Regions from separate parts of the Geodermatophilus sp. URMC 64 genome, predicted to be linked through region 1. Evidence: predicted binding sites of a transcription regulator. Region 1 holds the regulator's gene; each other region holds the start of a gene.

Region 1 (7,107 bases):
AGCGAGGTGATGGCCGCCGCGAGGGTCTGCCCGCCGCGCGAGTCGTACGCGTGGCCGGTCGCCATGAGCAGAGCGCCCAGGTTGGCGTAGCCGATGCCCAGCTGCCGGTAGGCGCGCGTCGTCTCACCGATCGGCTCGGTCGGGAAGTCGGCGAAGCAGATGGAGATGTCCATCGCCGTGATGACCAGCTCGACGGCCTTGACGAAGTTCCTCGAGTCGAACGTGCCGTCGTCCTTGAGGAACTTCATCAGGTTCAACGACGCCAGGTTGCACGAGCTGTTGTCCAGGCTCATGTACTCCGAGCACGGGTTGGACGCGTTGATCCGGCCGGTCTCAGGGTTGGTGTGCCAGTCGTTGATCGTGTCGTCGTACTGGATGCCCGGGTCGGCGCACTCCCAGGCCGCCTGGGTGACCTTGCGGAACAGCGCCTTGGCGTCGGTGGTCTGGATGACCGAGCCGTCGAGCCGCGCCCGGAGACCGAACTCGGTGCCGTCCTCGACCGCCCGCATGAACTCGTCGGAGACCCGGACGGAGTTGTTGGCGTTCTGGTACTGGACGCTGGTGATGTCCTTGCCGCCGAGGTCCATGTCGTACCCGGCGTCGCGCAGCGCGCGGATCTTGTCCTCCTCGCGCGCCTTGGTCTCGATGAACTCCTCGATGTCGGGGTGGTCGATGTCGAGGACGACCATCTTGGCCGCGCGCCGGGTGGCGCCACCGGACTTGATCGTCCCGGCGGAGGCGTCGGCGCCGCGCATGAAGCTGACCGGGCCGGACGCGGTGCCGCCGGAGGAGAGCAGCTCCTTCGAGGAGCGGATGCGGGAGAGGTTCAGGCCGGCGCCGGAGCCGCCCTTGAAGATCAGCCCCTCCTCCCGGTACCAGTTCAGGATCGAGTCCATCGTGTCGTCGACGGCGAGGATGAAGCAGGCGCTGACCTGCTGCGGCGCGCTCGTGCCGACGTTGAACCAGACGGGCGAGTTGAAGCTGAAGTACTGGTGCAGCAGCATCCAGGTCAGCTCGTGCTCGAAGATCTCGGCGTCGCCCTCGGTGGCGAAGTAGCCGTACTCGCGGCCGGCCGCCCCGTAGGTGAGGACGACGCGGTCGATGAGCTGGCGCAGGCTGTTCTCGCGCTGCGGGCTGCCGACGGCGCCGCGGAAGTACTTGGTCGTGACGATGTTGGTCGCGTTGATGCTCCACTCGGCGGGGAACTCGACGCCGCGCTGCTCGAAGTTGATCGAGCCGTCACGCCAGTTCGTCATGACGACGTCGCGGCGCTCCCACGTCACCTCGTCGTACGGGTGCACGCCCGCGGTCGTGAAGACCCGCTTGACCTTCAGGCCCTTCCCCCGGGCTGGCGCCTTGCCCCCGCGACGTGCTCGGGTGGGGGTCAGGCGGTCGTCGGTCTCGGTCATGAGTTGGAGCTCTCCCTTGGTGCGGCTGCGGCTGGGGAAGCGCCGCGATCGGTGGTGCCCTGACTGGTGTGTAGCGGGTGGTGCTGACAGTTCTCAGGTGCCGGTGGACGGACGGCCGCCGCCCCGGCGGCGGGACGGCGGGACGTCGGGCTGCATCCCCGGCAGCGGCGGGGTGCCGCCCGGCAGGTGCCGGGCCCGCAGCTCGGTGATCTCCTTCTCGAAGTCCTCGAGGGAGTCGAACGCCCGGTAGACGCTGGCGAAGCGGAGGTAGGCCACCTCGTCCAGCTCCCGCAGCGGCCGCAGGATCGCCAACCCGACCTCGTGGCTCGGCACCTCTGCCGCGCCGCTGGCCCGGATGGCGTCCTCGACCTGCTGGGCCAGCTGGGCCAGCTGGTCCTCGTCCACCGGACGGCCCTGGCAGGCCCGCCGGACCCCCGCGACGACCTTGGCGCGGTTGAACGGCTCGCTCACCCCGCTGCGCTTGACGACGGCCAGCACCGCCTCCTCGACGGTGGTGAACCGGCGCCCGCAGGCGGGGCAGGAGCGGCGGCGACGGGTGGTCGCCCCCTCGTCGGCCTCCCGGGAGTCGATGACCCGGCTGTCGGGGTTGTGGCAGAACGGGCACCGCACGGCGATCCACCTCCTTCCGGAGCCTCGCTAGCAGAGCCTGTCCGCCGGCGGCGCCTGTGGACCCTCCTGGGGACATCCGGTGGACGTCCGGGGGAGAACCTGAGGGCGCCGTGTGGACGGACTCACAGCTCTGCAACTACTAGATGTAGGGGAACCCTAGGCAGGGCCCCACTACATGTGCAAGAGGACGCACGCGCGTTGTGTTCCACCGAGACCCGCCCGTGACCTGCCGCAACAACTCGCCGCAGCCGTCACACGACACGCCGCGCGACGCGCCCGCCGGCTGGCCGGTGATGCGGTAGAGGGGCATGCTGCGCGACACCGCGCCCGGTCCGGCGGGGCCGGGAAGGGCTCGATCCGACGGCCGGCGGACCGCCGGCCTCAGACGCCGGTGAGCGTGTCGTCCCAGCGCGCGCTGCGCGGTTGCGGCACCGACTCGCCCCGCCCGACGCCACCGAGCCGCATCGGCCGGGTGAGCAGGTCCGGCTCGAGCGACGGCGCGCCGGGCTCACTCCAGGAAGCGCCGGACACCCCGGGCCAGGTGTCGTCCGACCGGGCGCCCCAGGCCCCGGCAGCGCGGGCGGCGGGCGTGCGGACGTCGACCGGCGAGTCGGTCACCGCGGGCCAGACGCCGGTGTCGGCGGCGCGGTGCCGGCCCGATCCGGACGGCGACGCCGGGGCCCGGTGCCGCCCCGCCCGGACCCCCACCGCCGGGAACTCGGCGGTCTCGCCGACGACCCGCGAGTCGGCGCGCCGCCGGCCGGCCGGGTGCACCGCGCGGCTGGCGGCGTCCTCGCGGACGGCGGGCAGCTCCCGAACCTCCCGGGCCGGGCGCGCGCCGGGCGCCGCGGGCCGGCCGCGGCGGACCGGCCCGGTGGCGGAGACTCCGGAGAGGCGCAAGCTCCGCGTGGCCGCCGGGTCCTCCGCCGGGGCCTCCGCGGGCTCCGGCGCGACGGCGAGGTGCGGCTCGGGCAGCCGCAGGCTCTCGAGGTCGGTCCAGGTGGACTCCTCGACGCCACCCATGGTCAGGCGCACCCAGACCTGGCAGGCGCCGCCGGCGTCGTGCCGCCAGCCGAGGAGCGACCCGGGCAGCCACTCCCCCGCCGCGTACACCTCGACGTTCTGCGGCTGACTGGTGAACACCGCTGCACGACTCTCCATGGCGCCTGACACGCGACGACGGTAAGCGGTGAGACCAGTACGGAGCGTGAAGGCACGGGTACTGAGGGTTGACGAAGTCAGCGCCCGGATGTTGTCGGAGTCTTCGCGGGACGAGTCGGAACCCGGGACCACACCCTGCGCTCACGGCAGCTGGAGGACCTGACCCGGGACGACACCCGCACCCTCGAGCCGGTTGAGCTGCTGGATCTCGTAGACCACCGCGCGCACGTCGTCGCCCTCGTCGGCCACTGCGGCCGCGATCGACCACAGCGTGTCACCCGGCTCGACCACCACCGTGCTCACGCCCGCGAGACGCAGGTCGTCCCCCGCGCCGCCGGTGACCAGCGGACCGACCCAGGAGCCGAGGCCGACCGCCGCCGCCAGCCCGAGGACGACCAGCAGCCGGCGGGCACGCCGGGTCAGGCGCAGCGGAGCCGCGGACGGGCGTGAGGGCGTGGCGCAGCCGCCCCGGACCGGGCGCCCGGTCACCGAGGGCCGCCCGGACGGCGCGGAGGACGCCGGCCGGGCCGGCGGGGCGAGCGGGGACGGCGAACGGCCCACCCGCTCGCCGGGCCGGACCGACCGTTCCGCCCGCACGGGCCGCGCGGCCTCCATCGGGCGATCACCCGTGACGGACCGGAGCGAGGGCCGCCAGGGCGCCTGCACCGCCTCGTCGAAGTCCAGGACTGCCTGCTGCACGCTTGCCACGACCCTCTCCTCCCGCCGATCCCGACATCCCGTCACGGTCGAACGCCTGTTCGAATCGAACGTCCGTGCGAATGTCTACCGGAGGGGCCCGACAGAAGCGACCCGACGCGTCGGGACTTCGAACGTGTGTTTGAAAATTCCGTTCGACAGCGCTACGGTCTGCCACCAAGGACGGACGGACGGCGCGATCCGGCGACGGGGCCGGCGGCGAGGAGGAGACGTGGCGGGCACGAGGGGGACGTCCGGCGGTCGCCGGACGGCCGGTGACGGCGCCGGCACGACCGGCCGGCGCCGTGCGGCGGAGACGGCCGGCACGACGACGGACGACGCACCGGCCGCCGTGCGGTCCTTCCCGGACCGGGGCGAGGCCGGCGACGGCCTGACGCAGCGGCAGCGGCGGGTGCTCGAGGTCATCCGCGACTCGATCGAGCGGCGGGGCTACCCGCCGTCGGTGCGCGAGATCGGCGAGGCCGTGGGACTGTCCTCGGCGTCGTCCGTGGCGCACCAGCTCTCGGTGCTGCAGAAGAAGGGCTGGCTGCGCCGCGACCCCAACCGGCCGCGCGCCCTCGACGTGCGCCTGCCCGGCGAGCACGGCCCGGCCGCGCTCCCGGCGGCGGAGGAGACCGGCACCGCCGCGCCGACCTACGTGCCGCTCGTCGGCCGGATCGCGGCCGGCGGCCCGGTTCTCGCCGAGCAGGCGGTGGAGGACGTGTTCCCGCTGCCCCGCGAGCTGGTCGGTGAGGGGACGCTGTTCATGCTCAAGGTCGCCGGCGACTCCATGGTCGAGGCGGCGATCTGCGACGGCGACTGGGTCGTGGTCCGGCAGCAGCCCACCGCGGAGAACGGTGAGATCGTCGCCGCCATGATCGACGGCGAGGCGACGGTGAAGACCTACAAGCGCCGCGACGGGCACGTGTGGCTGCTGCCGCACAACCCGGCGTACGAGCCGATCCCCGGGGACGACGCGACGATCCTCGGCCGGGTCGTCACCGTCCTGCGCCGGGTCTGAGCCGACGACGGCGCGGGGCTCAGACGGTCCCGCGCCGTCGGATCAGCAGACCGCCCAGCCAGACCACCACGGTGGCCACGGCGGCGGCGATGAGGCCCGCGGTGAACGCGGGCGGACCTGACGCGGGGTCGGCCTCGGCCGAGCCCTGCGCGGCGGCGGCGACCGGCGCCAGCTGCGCCGTGGCCGGCACGAGGGTCACGTCGCCGGGGAGGCCCTCACCGGCGACCACCAGCTGCCGGTCGTCGGCGCTGAAGCTGATCGCCTCCCCCTGTGGAGCCGAGGGCAGCGCGATCCGCACGGGCGCCGCACCCAGGGCGCCGGCCACGTCGGAGCCGGACAGCGGCCAGACGTAGGCGTCGGTGTACGTGCGCAGCGCGAGCAGCGTGCCGTCACGCGACACCGCTCCCCCGGTGGCCATCAGCTGGCCGGCGCGGCCGACGGGACCGCCGTCGGTGCCGGTGAGCGTGAAGTTGACCGAGGCCACCCTCTCCAGCGCCACCGTGCCGCCGTCGGCCAGGGCGGCGGTGGGCCGGTAGACGCCGCTGGCCCCGAGGATCTCCTTGGTGACCAGGTACGGCGTCCCGTCCGGCGCCAGCAGCAGCGACTCGGCGTCGTGCGGCCCGTCGGGGTAGGTCATGCGGAACACCCCGGTCGACCCGTCGGGCCGCAGGGCGAGGAGCGCGACCGTGGGCCGGTCGGCCCGGTTGTCCCCGATGTCGGCCAGCCACACGGTGCCGTCGGCACCGACCGCGAGGTCCTCAGGGTCGTAGGGGTCGACCGGCGCGGTGTGGACCTCGACGATCTGGCAGGCCGGGTCGAGCACGTAGACGGCCAGCTCCACGCCGCCGTCGTTGATGGCCACCATGCGGTCGCCCAGCACCACCAGGCCGGACAGCTCCCCGAGCCGGGGATCGGTCACCTGGCACAGGGGATGCGGCGCGGTGGCGTCGGCCGCGGCGGCCTCCTCCGCGGCCGCGGGGACGGCGCCGGCGACCACGAACGCCGTGGCCAGGGCCACCGCCGCCGGCAACGGACGCGCCCGCACGCGACTAGGCGGACCGCCGGCCGGCTCGGGCACGTACCCAGCGTGACAGAATGGACGCGTCGAGTGCATGCACCACGCCCAACAGCAGGATGCCCACGGCGCCGCCGACGACCGCGTCGGTAACCCAGTGGAAGTCCAGGGACACCATCGCCGCGCCCGCGGCCACGGGGCCGAGGATCGACAGCCACCGGAACGCCCGCTGCACCGGCGCGGGCAGGCCGAACTCGACCGCCTGCCAGCGGGCCACGCCCCACATCAGCACCGCGTTCGCGACGTGCCCCGAGGGGTAGGAGGCGCCGTCCCGGTGGAAGAACGACCCAGGGTAGGACGGCGCCGTGCGCCCGGCGCCGTACTTGAAGCCGTACACGACCGCGGTGAGCAGGGCGAGGGCGACGAGGACGCGCAGCAGCGGCACCAGCGTCCGGCGCCGCCAGCCGAGGTAGCCGACCAGCGCCGCCAGGACGATGAGGATGAACCCGCGCCCGCCGAGCTGGGTGACCGCCCAGACCGGCCAGTAGGCGCCCGACTCCTTGATGCCCCAGGAGCTGACCACCTCGGAGACGCGCAGGTCCATGCGTTCGAGCGAGCCACGGCTGAACAGGTCGACCGAGACGGCCACGGTGACCACGCCCGCCAGCGCGAGCAGCCACCACGGCGGCCGGCCCGGCGACACGACGGCCGGGGCCCGCGCGTCGCCGGCTTCGGCGACGACGGAGGCCTCACCGGGGCCCCGCCGCATCGCGCCGATCGTCACGGCGTCACGGTACCGGGTCCCGTGACCCGTTCGTGATCTCGACCTGCCCGAACGGCTCAGACCGATGGGGCGGCGAACTCCTCCAGGGTCGCGGCGAGGGCGCCGTCCACCCGCGCGGTCAGGCGCGTGCCACCGGTCTCGTGCTGCTCCGAGAGCACCTCGCCGTCGCGGTGCATGCGCGCGACCAGATCGCCGCGCCCGTAGGGCACGAGGACCTCGACGTCGACGTCCGGGTGCGGCAGCCGCGCGGCGATGATCTCGCGCAGCTGGTCGATCCCGTGCCCGGTGCGGGCGGAGACCCAGACCGCGCCGGGCAGCGCCTGGCGCAGGGTCAGGACGTCGTCCTCGGTCATCGCGTCGACCTTGTTCACCACGACCAGCTCCGGCACCG
Region 2 (7,107 bases), 1.9 Mb from region 1:
CCCTGGCTGCGTCCGGTGCTGATCGGGGGCGGCGTCGCGGTGCTCGTGCTGGCGCTGCTGGCGACGCCGGCGGTGCTGCGCGCCCTGCAGCGGCGCCGGCGACTGGCCGACGGCGCCCCGGCGGCGCTGTGGGACGAGCTGGCGGCCACCGCGCGCGACCTCGGGGTGCCGCTGCACCCGGCGCAGACCCCGCGGCAGACCGCCCGGCAGCTGGCCGGCGTGATCACCCGCTCGGCCGGGGCCGCGGCCGGTCGCGCCGTGCGCCGTCCCGACTCGGCCGCCGAGGCCGAGGCCGCCGACGCCCTCCGGCGGCTGGCGCTGGCCGAGGAGGCCGCCAGCTACGCCCGGCCCGGCAGCGCCGCCGCCGACCCGCAGCTGGCGGCCGCGCTGCGCACCGCGCGGCGCGGGCTGGTCCGGGCGACCCCGCCCCGCGCCCGGCTGTTGGCGCTGCTGTGGCCGGGCTCGCTGCTCACCGGGGCCGGACGGCGCGCCGCGGACGCGGTGAGCCGCCGGGTGGCCACGCTCGTGCGGCGCCGGACGCGGACGGTCTGACCGCCGCTTCCCCGCTGGGATCAGCTGGGCTGATCCCAGCGGCTCCTGGCTCACGGTGGGACGTGAGCCAGGACCCGCTGCGCTGAGCCAGGAGGGCGCCGGCGCGGCCCGGACACGCGAGAGGCCGCCGTCCCTGGGGACGGCGGCCTCTCGACGGGTCTGTCGGGCTACTGGTCGTAGCGGCGGCGGAAGCGCTCCTCGAGGCGGTTCTTCAGCGGCTGGCGACCGCGGCGGCCACCCTTGCCGCGGCCACCGGCCGGGCCGCGGCCACCGCTCGCGGGGGCGCCGGCCTCGACGGCCCCGGTCGCGGACTTGTAGTTCAGGACGCCGAGGGCCGCCCCACCGAACATCACCAGGAAGCCGATGCCCCCGAGGATCACCGAGTGCGCGACCGCGCCGCCCGTCAGGACCGCGAGCCCGACGATGACGAGTGCGGCACCGAGCTGCAGCTTGCGGCGGGCCTTCAGCCGGCGGTCGCCGGTACGGACCGAGGAAGCGAACTTGGGATCGTCATCGACGAGGGCGCGCTCGATCTGCTCCAGCAGTCGCTGCTCGTGCTCGGAGAGCGGCACGTCGACCTCCACGTGGGCCTAGCCAGGTACCGCCGGTCGTTACCGCCGGCGGTGTCACCGAGGATACGAGCCGATTGCAGCGCGCGAAAGGCGAGTCGCCGCCGACCCGCCGGGATCGCTTCGTGATCACTCTCCCGGGTGCCCGGGGGCGGCCGAAGGAGCAGGTCCGAGCGCCGGCAGGCGGCGCCGGGGCCGGTCCGGGCGCGGGATCGGGACGGCGGCGGCCGGCCCGTCGTCGACTCCCCCGCGCCGCCAGCCGTCCCGGTGCAGCAGCGTCGCCGGGCGGACCGCGCCGGCCCCGAACCGGCGGGCGGCGCGGTCGGCGGCGAGCTCGGCCTCGCGGCGGCCGTGCTCGCGGGCGCCGAGCTCCAGCTGCCGCGGCGCGGACTCCGCGTCGACCAGCCGCTCCGCGCGCACGCCGACCAGGCGGATGCGGGCGCGGTCCAGCCCGAGGGCGTCGAACAGCGCCCGGGCGGTCTCGTAGAGCTCGTGGCCCACGTCGGTCGGGACGGCAAGGGTGCGGCTGCGGGTGATCGTCGCGAAGTCGGCGAAGCGCACCTTGATGCTCACCGTGCGCGCCAGCGCGCCGACCGACCGCAGCCGGCCGGCCGTGCGCTCGGCCAGCCGCAGCAGCTCGCGGTGGATGACCGCCGGGTCGTCGACGTCCGTGGCGAAGGTCTCCTCCGCCCCGGTCGACCGCTCCGGCTCGTCGGGGACGACGCGCCGCGGGTCGCGGCCCCACGCCAGCTCGTGCAGGTGCGATCCGGCGGCGGCGCCGACCGCCCGCTGCAGGGTGCGGGCCGGCACGTGCGCGAGGTCGCCGACGGTGCGCAGTCCGAGCCGCAGCAGCTGCTCCTCGGTCTTGGGGCCCACACCCCACAGCGCGCCGACCGGCAGCGGGTGCAGGAAGTCCATGACCTCGGCCGGGCGGACGACGAGCAGCCCGTCGGGCTTGCTGGCGGTGGAGGCCAGCTTGGCCACGAACTTGGTCGGCGCCACCCCGACCGAGCAGGTGATCCCCTGCTCGTCGAAGACCCGGGCACGCAGGTACTCGCCGATCTCGGCGGCGTCGCCCAGCCGGCGGCCGGCGCCGGCCACGTCGAGGAAGGCCTCGTCGAGCGAGAGCGGCTCCACCAGCGGGGTGATCGACCGGAACAGCGCCATGACCGCGCGGGACACCTCGGCGTAGAGCGCCATGTCCCCCGGCAGCACCGTGGCGTTCGGGCACAGCCGCAGCGCCCGCGCCGTCGGCATCGCGGCGTGCACGCCGTAGCGGCGGGCCTCGTAGGTGGCCGAGGTGACCACGCCCCGGTTGCCCGCCCCGCCGACGATCACCGGCGTCCCGGCGAGCTCGGGGTGCCGGCGGACCTCGACGCTGGCGAAGAAGGCGTCCATGTCGACGTGCAGGACGGTGCAGCCCTCCGCGCGGCCGGCCACGGCTCCTCCTTGTCCGAACACGTGTTCGATTCGCTGGGTGCACAGTAGCGCCCGGCGGGTGGGTCCGCGCCGTGGCGGGCGCCCGTGTCGCCGCGGTCGGCGTGTCTGTGAAGCCCCTGGTGAGGCCGCAGGTGTCAGGCCAGGATGGGCGAGGTAAGTGCAGCGAGGGGGCCGTCGTCCGGCGGCCCGCGCCACCACCCACGGGAAGCGGAGGAACACATGGCGCTCGACGACGACGACATGACCAGCACGGAGGGCCCCGCCGACGGCGGCGCATCCGGCACCCCGGGCCGGCACGACGGCGGCGCGGACGGCGGCGCCGACGGCGGCGCGGGCCGTGACGGCGGCGCCGATGGTGGTGCCGACGGCGGAGCGGACGGCGGCGCGGACGGCGGGGCCGACGGCGGCGCCGATGGTGGCGCCGATGGTGGCGCCGACGGCGGCGCGGACGGTGGTGCCGACGGCGGGGCCGACGGCGGCGCGGACGGTGGCGCCTGAGCGACGACCTCACCACCCGGGGCCGGACGGGGCAGCACGCCCGTCCGGCCCTGTGGCGGTGCACGCACACCGACCCGGACGCGTTCGCCCGGGAGCACTGGTCCCGGCGCCCGCTGCTCGCCCGCGCCGAGCACACCGGTGAGTCCTTCGCCGACCTGCTCACCCTCGACGACGTCGACGAGCTGCTGACCCGCCGCGGGCTGCGCACGCCGTTCCTGCGGATCGCCAAGGACGGCGCGGTCGTCGACGCCAAGCGGTTCACCACCTCGGGCGGCGCCGGCGCCGAGATCGCCGACCAGGTCTCCTCCGATGCGGTGCTGCGGCTGTTCGCCGAGGGCAGCACGGTCGTCCTGCAGGGGCTGCACCGGCTCTGGCCGCCGCTGATCGAGTTCGCCGACTCACTCGCCGCAGACCTCGGCCACCCGACGCAGGTCAACGCCTACATCACCCCGCCGTCCTCGCGCGGCTTCAGCCCGCACTACGACGTCCACGACGTCTTCGTGCTGCAGTTCGCCGGCGAGAAGCACTGGCGGATCCACGAGCCGGTGCTGACCGACCCACTGCGCACCCAGCCGTGGAACGACCGGGCCGCCGACGTGGCCGCCGCCGCCGAGCGCGAGCCGGTGATCGACACCGTGCTCCGGCCCGGCGACGCCCTCTACCTGCCCCGCGGCTACCTCCACTCGGCGACCGCGCTGGGCCGGATCAGCGGCCACCTGACCGTCGGCGTGCACCCGGTGACCCGCTGGTCGGCCGCCGAGGCGGCGCTGGACCTGGTGCGCACGCTCGCCGCCGAGGACCCCGAGCTGCGCCGCTCGCTGCCGCTGGGGCTGGACCTCGCCGATCCGTCGTCGGGAGCCGACGACGTCACGACCGTGATCACCGCGCTGCGGGACTGGCTCGGCCGGGTCGACCCCGCGGAGGTGGCCGACCGGGTGCGCGCGCGGACCTGGGCGCAGGTGCGCCCGGAACCGGTCGCCCCGCTCGCCCAGTCGGCCGCGGCGGCCGCGCTCACCCCCGGGACCGTGCTGCAGCTGCGCCGCCGGCTGCGCTGCAGCCTCCGGCCGGCCGCGGACGGCCGGGTCACCCTCGTCGCGGGACGGCGGACGCACGAGCTGCCCGCCGGGACGCGCCCGGCCCTCGCCGAGCTGCTGGCCGTCGGCGAGCTCAAGGTCGCCGACCTGCCCGGCCTGGACGGCGACGACCAGCTGACGCTTGCGAAGCGGCTGGTCACCGAGGGCATCGCGGTGGTGCCCGACGCCGTCGCCGGGACGGACGACGCGGGGCACGATGGGCCGCGTGCGGAGGAGCCCGGGACCCGACGGTGAGGGCCCGCTCCCCCGGGAGCCGGCCGTGACCGGCGCCGCCCGTCCGGCCGGCCGGCTGGACCCCTCCCGCTGCTCGGTGCAGGCCCTGGCCCGGAGGGATCCCCTGGTGGCCACCGCTTCCCTGGCGCAGCGCTGGGTGCTCATCGAGCAGCCGGGGCCGTGGGGCCGCGACGCCCTGGAGCAGTCGCGGTTCGATCCGGAGGTGGCGCCGCTGCTGGCCCGGCGGTCGCGGCGGGAGAACGTGCGGCTGCTGCTGATCCGGCGGCCCGGCGACCGGCTGACCGACACCGGCCGGCGGTGGGCCTACGTGGACTCCCGGCCCGGCCGCGAGGGGCTGTGGTGGTCGGTGCGCGAGGCGGACGCGGACCTGCTCGACGTCCCGTGGGACGGCTCGGTCGGCGAGCCCACGGCCGGCCCGGTCTACCTGGTGTGCACGCACGGCACGCACGACGCCTGCTGCGCCCTGCGCGGACGGCCGCTGGCGCGCAGCCTGCCGGCGCCCGGGCCCGCCGACGTGTGGGAGTGCAGCCACCTCGGCGGCGACCGGTTCGCCGCCAACGTCGTCGTCCTCCCGCACGGCTTCTACTACGGGCAGGTCCCGGGGGACGGCGGCGACCTGGTCGCGGCGCACACGCGGGGGCAGGTCGCGCTGCCGTGGCTGCGCGGCCGGGCGGGGCTGGCCCCGCCGGCGCAGGCGGCCCAGCAGCTGACCCGCACCGAGCTCGGGCTGGTGGGCGTCGACGACCTGCGGCCGCTGGGGATCCGGCAGCTCACCGCGCCGGGCGCGGAGGTCGAGCGCTGGACGGTGACCCTGGCCGGTCCCGACGGCGAGCTGACGGCGACCGTCGAGAGCTCCCCGTCGGCGCAGGCGGCGCACCTGACCTGCTCGGCCCTGCACCCCGCGCACATGCGGATCTGGCGGCTGGAGTCGCTCGGCTGAGCTCAGCCGAGGGCGCCGCCCCGGGCGGCGAGCAGCGGGATGGCCAGCTCGGTCGCGGTCAGCGAGCCGTGGTAGGCCGCCAGCCGGCTCGGCCCCGGCTCGTGCCGGCTCGCGGTCAGCGCCCAGGAACCGCGGGCCAGCGCGACGACGTCCCCGATGCGGGCGGCGACGCCGGCGTCCACCGGACCGAACACGCCGCTGGCGATGGCCTCCTCGCGGCCGACGACCCAGGCGCGGTGCCCGACGACGGCCCGCCAGCGGGCGAGGACGTCGTCCTCGGCCCCCGGGACGGTGTGCACGTAGCGGGCCCGGGGCTCGCCGGCCAGGACCCGGACGCCGTCGGCCAGGTCCGGCTCGTCGTCGATGTCCAGCCGGGTGTCGGGCGGCACGTCGAGCATCCCGTGGTCGGCCGTGACGAGCAGCGCGGCGTCGTCGGGCAGGCCGGCGACCAGCTGCTCGACGACCCGGTCGATGATCGCCAGCTGCGCCCGCCAGCTGTCGGAGTCGACGCCGCGGACGTGCCCGGTCAGGTCCAGCTCGGGGATGTAGGCGTAGACGAGCGCCCGCGGCACCGCCCGGAGCGCCTGCAGGGTCACCGCCGTCAGGTCGCCGGGGCTGACCACCCCCGCGTAGTCGGCGCCCCGGTAGGCCGCCTCGGACAGCCCCGACCCGCGGTAGGCGTAGGGGCCGACGGCGGTGACCGCGACCCCGGCGTCCCACGCCTGCTCGAAGACGGTGCGCTGGGCCTGCCAGACCAGCGGGTCGGGGTCGTCGCGCCACTGGGTGTGGTTGAGCAGGCGGTCCTCCCCCGGCACGTCGGTCACGAAGCCGAGGACGCCGTGGCTGCCCGGCGGCAGCCCGGTGCCCAGGGTGGTGAGGCTGACGGGGGTGGTGCTGGGGCACGGCGCCTGGAGGACGCCGACCGGGGAGGCGAGCGCCGCCAGGGTCGGGGCGAGGCCGGCGTGCGCGCGCAGCAGGTCGATGCCGAGCCCGTCGACCAGCAGGACGGCGACGCGGCGGGCGCCGGCCAGCGCCGCGGTGAGCCCGAGCGGATCGGCCGGCAGGTCGCCGCGGCGCACGTCCACCCCGATGGCCGCGGCGGCGCCGGGCAGGACGTCGGCGAGGGTGGCCGCGCCGTAGCGCGGGCGGACGAGGTCCGGCGGCAGCGTCATGCCCGGGTGGCCAGGACGTGCAGGCCGGTGGCAACGTCCCGGTAGGGCGAGGTCCCGGCGAGGGCGAGCTCCAGCGCGCGCACGTTGGCCGGGTCCGCCTCGGACGAGGCGTCGAGCAGGTCGGCGACGACCGAGACGCCGCGCCAGCTGTCCGCGCGCAGCCCGGCCCCCTCGACGAGGGCGAGCAGCTCATCGGGGGCGAACCGGCGCCGGGCGGGACGGGCCCGCCCGGGGGCGGGGTCGCGGTCCTCCACCAGTGCCAGGGCCTCGACCGGGTGGCCGGAGAGGGCGCGGGCGAGGACGGCGCCGGCGCGGTTGACCGTCGCCACGCTCACCTGACCACCCGGCCGCACCGCGCCGGCGATCTCGCGGAGGGTGACCGCGGGGTCGTCGACCACCTCGAGCACCGAGTGGCAGAGGGCGAGGTCGTAGCCGCCGTCGCCCAGAGCGGGCAGCACCTCGTGCAGCAGGTCGCCGTCCCCCTGGACACCGCGGACGGCGCCCCCCACCCCGGCGGTGTCGGCGCGCCGGCCGAGCGTGGCCAGGGCGTCGGCGCTCGGGTCGACGACGGTGACCGCGTGGCCGAGGCGGGCGAGCGGGACGGCGAA
Region 3 (7,107 bases), 760 kb from region 1:
AACTTCGAGGCCCGGTACGAGGAGGACCTGACCGCCGCCTCGTTCACCGCGGACATCTCCTACGGCCCCCCTGGGGAGGACGGCCGGGCGACGACCATCGGCGTCAACGACCCCCTGCGGGTGGACGGCGACCGCGTCTACGTGACCGGCCACGGGTTCAGCCCGACCTTCACCGTCACGCTGCCCGACGGGACGGCGTTCACCGACCTCGCCGTGCCGTTCCTGCCCTCGGAGACCGCGACGATGTCCAGCCAGGGCGCGCTCAAGCTGCCCGACCTGCCGGGGCAGGACGACCAGCTGGCGCTCGAGGGCTTCTTCGCGCCGACCGGCGTGGTCCAGGGCGGGATCCTCACCTCGATCGACCCGCGGCCGCTGGCGCCGCAGGTGGCGATCGTGGCCTACCGCGGCTACCTCGGCCTGGACTCGGGGTTGCCGCAGTCGGTGTACTCGCTCGACGCCACGCAGATCGACCGCGGCCGGCTGCAGCAGGTCGGTGAGGCGAACCTCGCGCCGGGGGAGTCGCTGACCCTCGACGACGGCACGACGATCACCTTCACCGGGGTGAAGGAGTTCGCGGCCCTGCAGCTCTCGCACGACCCCGGGCAGGTGTGGGTGCTCGTCGCGGCCGTCGCGATGCTCGCCGGCCTGCTGGGCATGCTGCTGGTCCGCCGGGAGCGCTTCTTCGCCCGGGTGGCGGCCGCCCCCGACGGCGGCGGTACCGTGCTGTCGCTGGCCTCGCTGACCCGGGGTGGCGGCGACTCGGGCCCGCGGTTCGCCGCGCTGACCGACGATCTGCGGGCGGCACTCGACGCCCGCTCAGCAGCACCCGGACCGGAGGCATCCCGAGCGTGAGACCTGACCCGACGCTGGCCGCCCTGTCGGACACGTTCTTCACGATCAGCGTGGCGCTGTACTCCCTCGCCGTCGTGGCGTTCTGCGCGCAGCTGGCGTTCGGTCGGCGCCCGGCCCGGACGCGCGAGCTGGTGGGCGCCGGTGCGCCGTCCGGGCCGGCGTCGTCCGCCGACGCCGCGGCCGAGCCGACCGCCGGCCGGCGCTGGGGGGCGCTCGCCATGGTGCTCACCGTGCTCGGCGTCCTCACCCACGCGGCGATCCTGGTGACCCGCGGGCTGGCCGCCGACCGGCTGCCCTGGGGCAACATGTACGAGTTCGCCACCGCCGTGGTGCTCGTCGCCGTCGTCGCCTACGTCGTGCTGGCGGTGCGCGCGCCGGCGCTGCGGCACATCGGGGTGTTCGTCACCGGCCCGGTCGTGCTGGCGATGGTGCTGATCGGGCTGTTCCTCTACGCGGAGACCGCGCCGCTGGTGGCCGCGCTGCGGTCCTACTGGCTGGCCATCCACGTGACGACGGCGATCCTCGGCTTCGGCATCTTCTTCGTCAGCGGCATCGCCAGCGTCCTGTACCTGCTGCGCTCGCGGCAGGAGGCGAAGGTCGCGGCAGGCGAGGCGCCGGCGGGTTCCGGGCTGCGGGTCGTCGAGCGGCTGCCCTCGGCCGCCGCGCTGGACCGGGTCGCGCACCGCACCGCCGTCTTCGGGTTCCCGATCTGGACGTTCGCCGTCATCGCGGGCGCGATCTGGGCGGAGAGCGCGTGGGGGCGGTTCTGGGGCTGGGATCCCAAGGAGACGTGGGCCTTCATCGCGTGGGTGGTCTACGCCGCGTACCTGCACGCCCGCACCACCGCGGGCTGGCGGGGCCGGGCGGCCGCGTGGGTCAACGTCGTCGGCCTGGCCGTGATGATCTTCAACCTGCTGTACGTCAACATGGTGTCGACCGGGCTGCACAGCTACGCCGGGCTGGACTGACCTGCGAGGCGCGCCGGGCCGGGGATCGTGACGAAAGCCGGGCCTGCGTGCTTCCATGCCCCCATGGGTAGGCACACCGCCGCGGACGGGACGTCCGTGCACCCCCTCGTCGCCGAGGGGCTGTCCCGCCGTACCACCGGGACGGCGTCGCACTCCACCGCCGAGCCCGAGCCGCAGCGGGAGAGCGAGGTCGGGTGGCCCGCGCCCCCGAACAGGGGCCGCCGTCTCGGCTGGCCGGGCGATCTGCCGGCCGACGGCGAGGCGGCATCCGAGGAGCCCGCCCCACCGGCCCGGCGCGGCTGGCGCCGGCTGTTCGGGGCGAGGTCCGCGGCCTGATCAGACGGTCGGGCCGTCGCCCCGGCTGCGCCGGCGGTCGAGCTCGCGCAGGAAGTCAGGATCGTCATCCGGTGCGATGGGACGGCGCGGGCGCTGGGGAGGACGCATGCGCGGCGGCCGCGGAGCGGACACGCTCCCACCGTTGCCCGCTGCGGACGCGGCACGCATGAGCAGAACCACCACGCCGACCGCGACCAGAAGAACCACCAGGAACACCGGCACCGGTACACCCCCCTCGTCGGCTCCCAATGTACGTCCGCGTGAATACTCGGCGTCGGGCAGCCACCAACGCTGTGCCGCACCCGCAGGACGGAGACCGCCATCGACGCCGTGGACCGGCAGCTGATCGATCTGCTGCGCGCCAACGGCCGGGCGAGCTATGCCGAGCTCGCCCGTCAGGTCGGTCTGTCCTCCCCGGCCGTGCACGAGCGCGTCGGCAAGCTGGAGGCCGCCGGGGTGATCACCGGATACCGGGCGCTCGTCGACCCCGCGGCCATCGGCCTCGACGTCACCGCCCTGATCGGGGTCATCGAGAGCGACTCGGTCGACGACACCGGCCTCGAGGAGGCGCTGCGCGCCATGCCGCAGGTCGAGGACTGCTGGCGGGTCGCCGGCAGCGAGGGCTACGTGCTCAAGGTGCGGGTTCCCGACATCCCTGCACTGGAGGCCACGATCAGCGCGTTGAACCGGATCCGGGGCGTCGCCCGCACCCGGACCACGGTGGTGTTGTCGACGAAGTGGGAGGGACGGCATGGCTGAGACGGCGCCGACGACCCCTGCCGGTCCCGACGGCGGACCCGCGACACCGCCGCGGGTCGCACCCTGGTTGCTGCTCTACACCTTCGGCCGGCTGCTCATCGCCGTCGCCCTCGTGGCCCTGCTCTGGTTAGCCGGGCTCGGTAGCTACGCAGGTTTGCTCTTCGGCGTGCTCCTGTCCATGCCGGTGAGCTACCTGGCGCTGCGGCCGGTGCGTGAGCGGCTCACCGAGGCGCTCGCCGCGCGCAGCGTCGCCCGGCGCGCGGCCAAGGAGGACCTGCGCGCCCGCCTGAGCGGCAGCGAGAGCGAGGAGACGGGCTCACCGGCCTGACCGGCTGATCCCGGCCGGTCAGCCGGCGCGGGCCAGCTCCGCTTCGGCGGCGGGTGGCCGGATCACCAGGATCTCGCTGCCGTCGGGGCGGTAGGTGTGCCATCGGCCGGCGGTATCTCGTTCGATGCGGAAGCCGTGGTGGACCTGGGTGTGGTGCCGTTCGCACAGCAGGCCGGAGTTCTCCGGGTTGGTCTGGCCGCCGAAGAGCCAGTGGATGACGTGATGAACCTCGCACCAGTGGTGCGGGGCGTCACAGCCGGCGAACACACAGTGACCGTCGCGGGCCTCGACGGCCCTGCGCAGCCAGGGCGGAACCAGGCGCATCGTGCGGCCGAGGTCGAGGGGCTGTCCCTCGGGGCCGAGGACGATGCGGGTGAGCTCGGCGTCGCAGGCCGCCCAGCGGGCCCGGGCGGCGGACAGGATCCCGCCGAAGCCGAGCTGCCCGCTGGCCGGTCCGGTGGAGGGGTCGAGCAGGTCCTCCAGGTCGACGCGGACGGCGACGTGCGGCTTGACGGTGCGCAGCAGCGGCAGGGTGCCGCAGCCGAGATGGAGGTCGGCGAGCTGCACGAGGGCGTCGGCCTGCTGCTGGGCGTGCGAGCGCTGGTCGCCGGCGGGCCGGTGGGCCTGGCGGAGCGATTCCAGCGCGGCCTGCACCTTCTCCCCGCCGACGGCGTCGAGGTGCCCGCGGAAGGACACCGACCCGTCGGTGTGCTTGGCGACGGACAGGAACCGTTCCTCCGTCGGATCCGGCTCCAGGCCGTCGGCGTCGAGCCGGTCCAGGAAGGTGTGCACCAGCCGGGCAAGTTCGTCGTGCCGCCGGGTGGCGGCGAACCTGGTCAGCACCTGGTCGATGCCGGCGAGGTCGCCGCCCTGCTCGGCCAGCAGCCGCTGGTAGCGGGGTGCGGTGATCCGCCCGATCACCGCCACCTGATCGCCGGTCACCGCACCCGAGGCGTGCGCGGCGGCCAGCGTCGGGAGCTGGTCGAGGGCACGCCCGTTGCGCACCAGCTGCGAGGCCGCGCCGGCAGACAGCCGGGTGTGCCCGCGCAGCCACGACTGCGGCGAGTTCGTCCCGTCGTGCGCGAAGGCCTGCTGGCACTCGGCCTGCCGCACGGTGCGGGCCAGCTCGGCGTCGATCCGGTTGCGCGCGGCGACCAGTGCGCGGGTGCGGTCGAGCAGCGCCGGGCCCCGGCCGTGGAGCTCCTCGGCCGCGAGCGCGTCCATCTGCGACATGAACGCGTCCACGGTCACCTCCCGAGCAACTCGATCACTTGTTCGAACCATACCGCCGAGGAGGTGTCGCCGCGACCTGAATCCCCAGGCCAGCGGCCCGTCCACAGATCCGAGCCCCCGCTTGACGAGGATGCAGGCCGCCCTACCGGGCGCCGACGGTCTCGCTCATCCGGGCCAGCACGTCGGCGTTGAAGGTGTCGGTGGCCTGCACGTAGACCCAGCGCTTCTCGGCCTGTGCGCCGAAGCGGGCCTTGTGGAGGTCCGCGCTCATCCCGTACAGGATCCGCGGCGCACCGTGCCGCTGGGCGCTGCGCAGGGACTGGAACAGCAGCTGCTGGTAGCTGTTGTGGGTCGGCACGTAGGAGTAGTCCAGCCCCACGAACAGCGGCGCGACGTGGCCGTCGTCCCCGCCGAAGACGTGCTGGGCGGCGAATGCCACCGGACCGGCCGCCTGGTCGGGCAGGTGCAGGAGGACGACCTCCCACCCCGGCGACTCCAGGACGGCGTCGATCAGCCGCCGCGGCAGCGGGAAGACGTTGAGCTCGAGGGACCGGGCGTGGACGTTGCGGTACATCCGGTACAGCTCGTCCCGCGTGGCCTCGTCGACGCTCCGCGCCTCGGGGCTGCCGCCGGTGACCACCTGGACCCGGTAGGACGGCTCGAAGGCCAGCACGCGCGTCCGCTGGTGGTAGCGGTGCTTGCGGGTCAGCCTGCGCAGGAAGCCCTCGTCGTCGGCGAAGTCGACCTCGCGCACCCAGGTGTTCCAGACCGGCAGCCGCAGCAGCCCCTCGCCCAGCAGGAACGCGTGCAGCTCGTCGTCCCCGTCGGGGAGGTCGCGCAGCACGACGGCGGAGGCGCCGGCGAGGTCCTCCTCGCGGCGCGCGGCGGACAGGATCATCCGCAGTGCGCCCTGCCAGTCGCGGGTGCGGTCGAGGTAGAGGTGGTCGCCCTCGGTGAGCAGCGATCCCATCCCGAAGACGGTCGAGGTCAGGTGATAGCTGTCGGCGTTCTCCGACCGCCGCCGCTCCACCTCGCGCGAGACCGCCGCCGGGGAGAGCATGTCGTCCTTCCACAGCGCGGTCGTGAAGAACGTCGCGGCCACGGGTACCCCCGCCGCGTCGCGGACGACCAGGTAGTGGAAGTCCCACGCGTCCTCGGTCTGGCCCGCGCCGCCCGTGCCGCCGATGTCGAAGACCGACTCGTAGGTCCGCAGCGCGGCGGCGTCGAACGCGCCGCGGCCGCCCAGGAGCCGGTCCCACTCGGCGGTGTCGAGGTCGGCGACGGAGCGGTGGTGCTCCAGCCGGAGCGCCGGCTGCGGAACGGGTTCGGCAGCGGCGCCGAGCACGTGCCGGCCCCGCAGCTGGCGGGAGAACGCGCGGTGCAGGTCGGCCACGGAGGCTCCCTCGTCGGAGATCGCCGCGGGGAGATGCTCGGCCAGGGCGGCCACCACCCCGGCGACGTCGTCCACGGTGTGGTGGGCGGTGATGGTCAGCCGGGCGCCGCTGCGCTTGGCCGGGACGGCGGGGAACGACGCCGTGTTCACGTGGAAGCCCGCCGACCGCAGCCGCTCGACCAGCCGGTAGGCCACCGCCGACACCCCGGCGCCCACGCAGCGGATCGGCGTCTCGGACTCCGAGACCACCGGCAGGCCGGCTTCGGCGGCGAGCGAGTTGAACAGCCGGATCCGGTCGAGCAGCAGCGCTTGCCGCTCGTCGATCTCCGGGGTCAGGTGCAGCCGTGCGGAGGCGAGGATCGCGCCCAGCATCGGCGGCTGGACGGGGCCGGAGAAGATCAGCGGCCCGCCGACGCGCAGGACCCGCCCCCGCGTCGCCTCGTCGGGGAAGGTGATCGCCCCGCCCGCCGCGGCGAACGACTTGTTCAGCGAGGCGGCGACGACGGTGCGCGCCAGCGTGTCCGGCGCGAGGTGCTCCAGGGCATGTCCGCGGCCGTGCCGCCCTGTCCAGGAGACCGCGTGCGCGTCGTCGACGTAGAGCCACAGGTTCTCGTGCCGGGCGGCCAGCTCGTCGAGCTCGCGCGTGGGCAGCAGGTCGGCGTACATCGAGTACAGGCCGTCGGCGGCGTACCAGACCCGCCGGTGCGTGCGGCGGTAGCCCTCGAGCCGCTTCTCCAGCGTGCGCAGGTCGCCGTGCGGGATCAGCTCCACCCGGGCGCCGCCGGCCTGGACCAGCTTCGCGGCGGTCTGCACGGAGTTGTGCACCTGGTGGTCGAGGAGCAGGACGTCGCGGCTGCCGATCAGCGTCGGCATGGCGGCGAGGTGCCCCATCGTGGTGGACGGCGTGACGATCGTGCCCCGCCCGAACAGCCGGGACAGCGTCTCCTCGACCGCTCGGTACAGCGGTGCCGAGGCGTAGACCCGTGAGGACGAGAACTGCGTTCCGAAGCGCTCCACCGCCTCGTGCACGCCCGCCTTGAGCGCGGGATGCGTCTCCAGCCCCAGGTAGGAGCAGGAGCCGAAGTTCACCATCCGCCGGCCGTCGATGGTGACGTGCCGACCGTCGAGTGCGGCGTCCTCCACGTCGTTGTGCAGCAGTCCCCGCCGCACGCCGTCCGACACGACCTCGTCGACCGCGTCCAGAACCTGTTCCGCAGTGGCCACGACAATCTCCCCCT

The links. The regulator LexA, encoded in region 1, represses DNA repair genes until DNA is damaged. The targets are predictions, from matches to a motif close to TCGAACANNTGTTCGA.
Region 2: a site for LexA is predicted at 2,575-2,590, ahead of dinB (DNA polymerase IV). Genes of this name have one in related genera too.
Region 3: a site for LexA is predicted at 4,507-4,522, ahead of ACWIYF_RS03705 (DUF222 domain-containing protein). Genes of this name have one in related genera too.

What each region holds. Positions count from the first base shown of each region.
Region 1 covers NZ_CP199955.1:1,495,558-1,502,664, reverse strand. Annotated here, with positions in the region: gene ACWIYF_RS07460 (vitamin B12-dependent ribonucleotide reductase) at 1-1,409, opposite strand, end outside; gene nrdR (transcriptional regulator NrdR) at 1,503-2,039, opposite strand; gene ACWIYF_RS07450 (hypothetical protein) at 2,421-3,212, opposite strand; gene ACWIYF_RS07445 (LysM peptidoglycan-binding domain-containing protein) at 3,342-3,908, opposite strand; gene lexA (transcriptional repressor LexA) at 4,129-4,917, shown strand; gene ACWIYF_RS07435 (hypothetical protein) at 4,937-5,962, opposite strand; gene ACWIYF_RS07430 (phosphatase PAP2 family protein) at 5,967-6,716, opposite strand; gene hflX (GTPase HflX) at 6,773-7,107, opposite strand, start outside.
Region 2 covers NZ_CP199955.1:3,353,530-3,360,636, forward strand. Annotated here, with positions in the region: gene ACWIYF_RS16265 (transglutaminase family protein) at 1-552, shown strand, start outside; gene ACWIYF_RS16270 (DUF3040 domain-containing protein) at 720-1,124, opposite strand; gene dinB (DNA polymerase IV) at 1,251-2,561, opposite strand; gene ACWIYF_RS16280 (BatC protein) at 2,781-3,059, shown strand; gene ACWIYF_RS16285 (cupin domain-containing protein) at 3,374-4,387, shown strand; gene ACWIYF_RS16290 (sucrase ferredoxin) at 4,413-5,327, shown strand; gene ACWIYF_RS16295 (alkaline phosphatase family protein) at 5,330-6,499, opposite strand; gene ACWIYF_RS16300 (class I SAM-dependent methyltransferase) at 6,496-7,107, opposite strand, start outside.
Region 3 covers NZ_CP199955.1:733,856-740,962, forward strand. Annotated here, with positions in the region: gene resB (cytochrome c biogenesis protein ResB) at 1-852, shown strand, start outside; gene ccsB (c-type cytochrome biogenesis protein CcsB) at 849-1,820, shown strand; gene ACWIYF_RS03685 (hypothetical protein) at 1,884-2,156, shown strand; gene ACWIYF_RS03690 (hypothetical protein) at 2,157-2,378, opposite strand; gene ACWIYF_RS03695 (Lrp/AsnC family transcriptional regulator) at 2,487-2,915, shown strand; gene ACWIYF_RS03700 (DUF4229 domain-containing protein) at 2,908-3,243, shown strand; gene ACWIYF_RS03705 (DUF222 domain-containing protein) at 3,262-4,488, opposite strand; gene ACWIYF_RS03710 (aminotransferase class I/II-fold pyridoxal phosphate-dependent enzyme) at 4,619-7,093, opposite strand.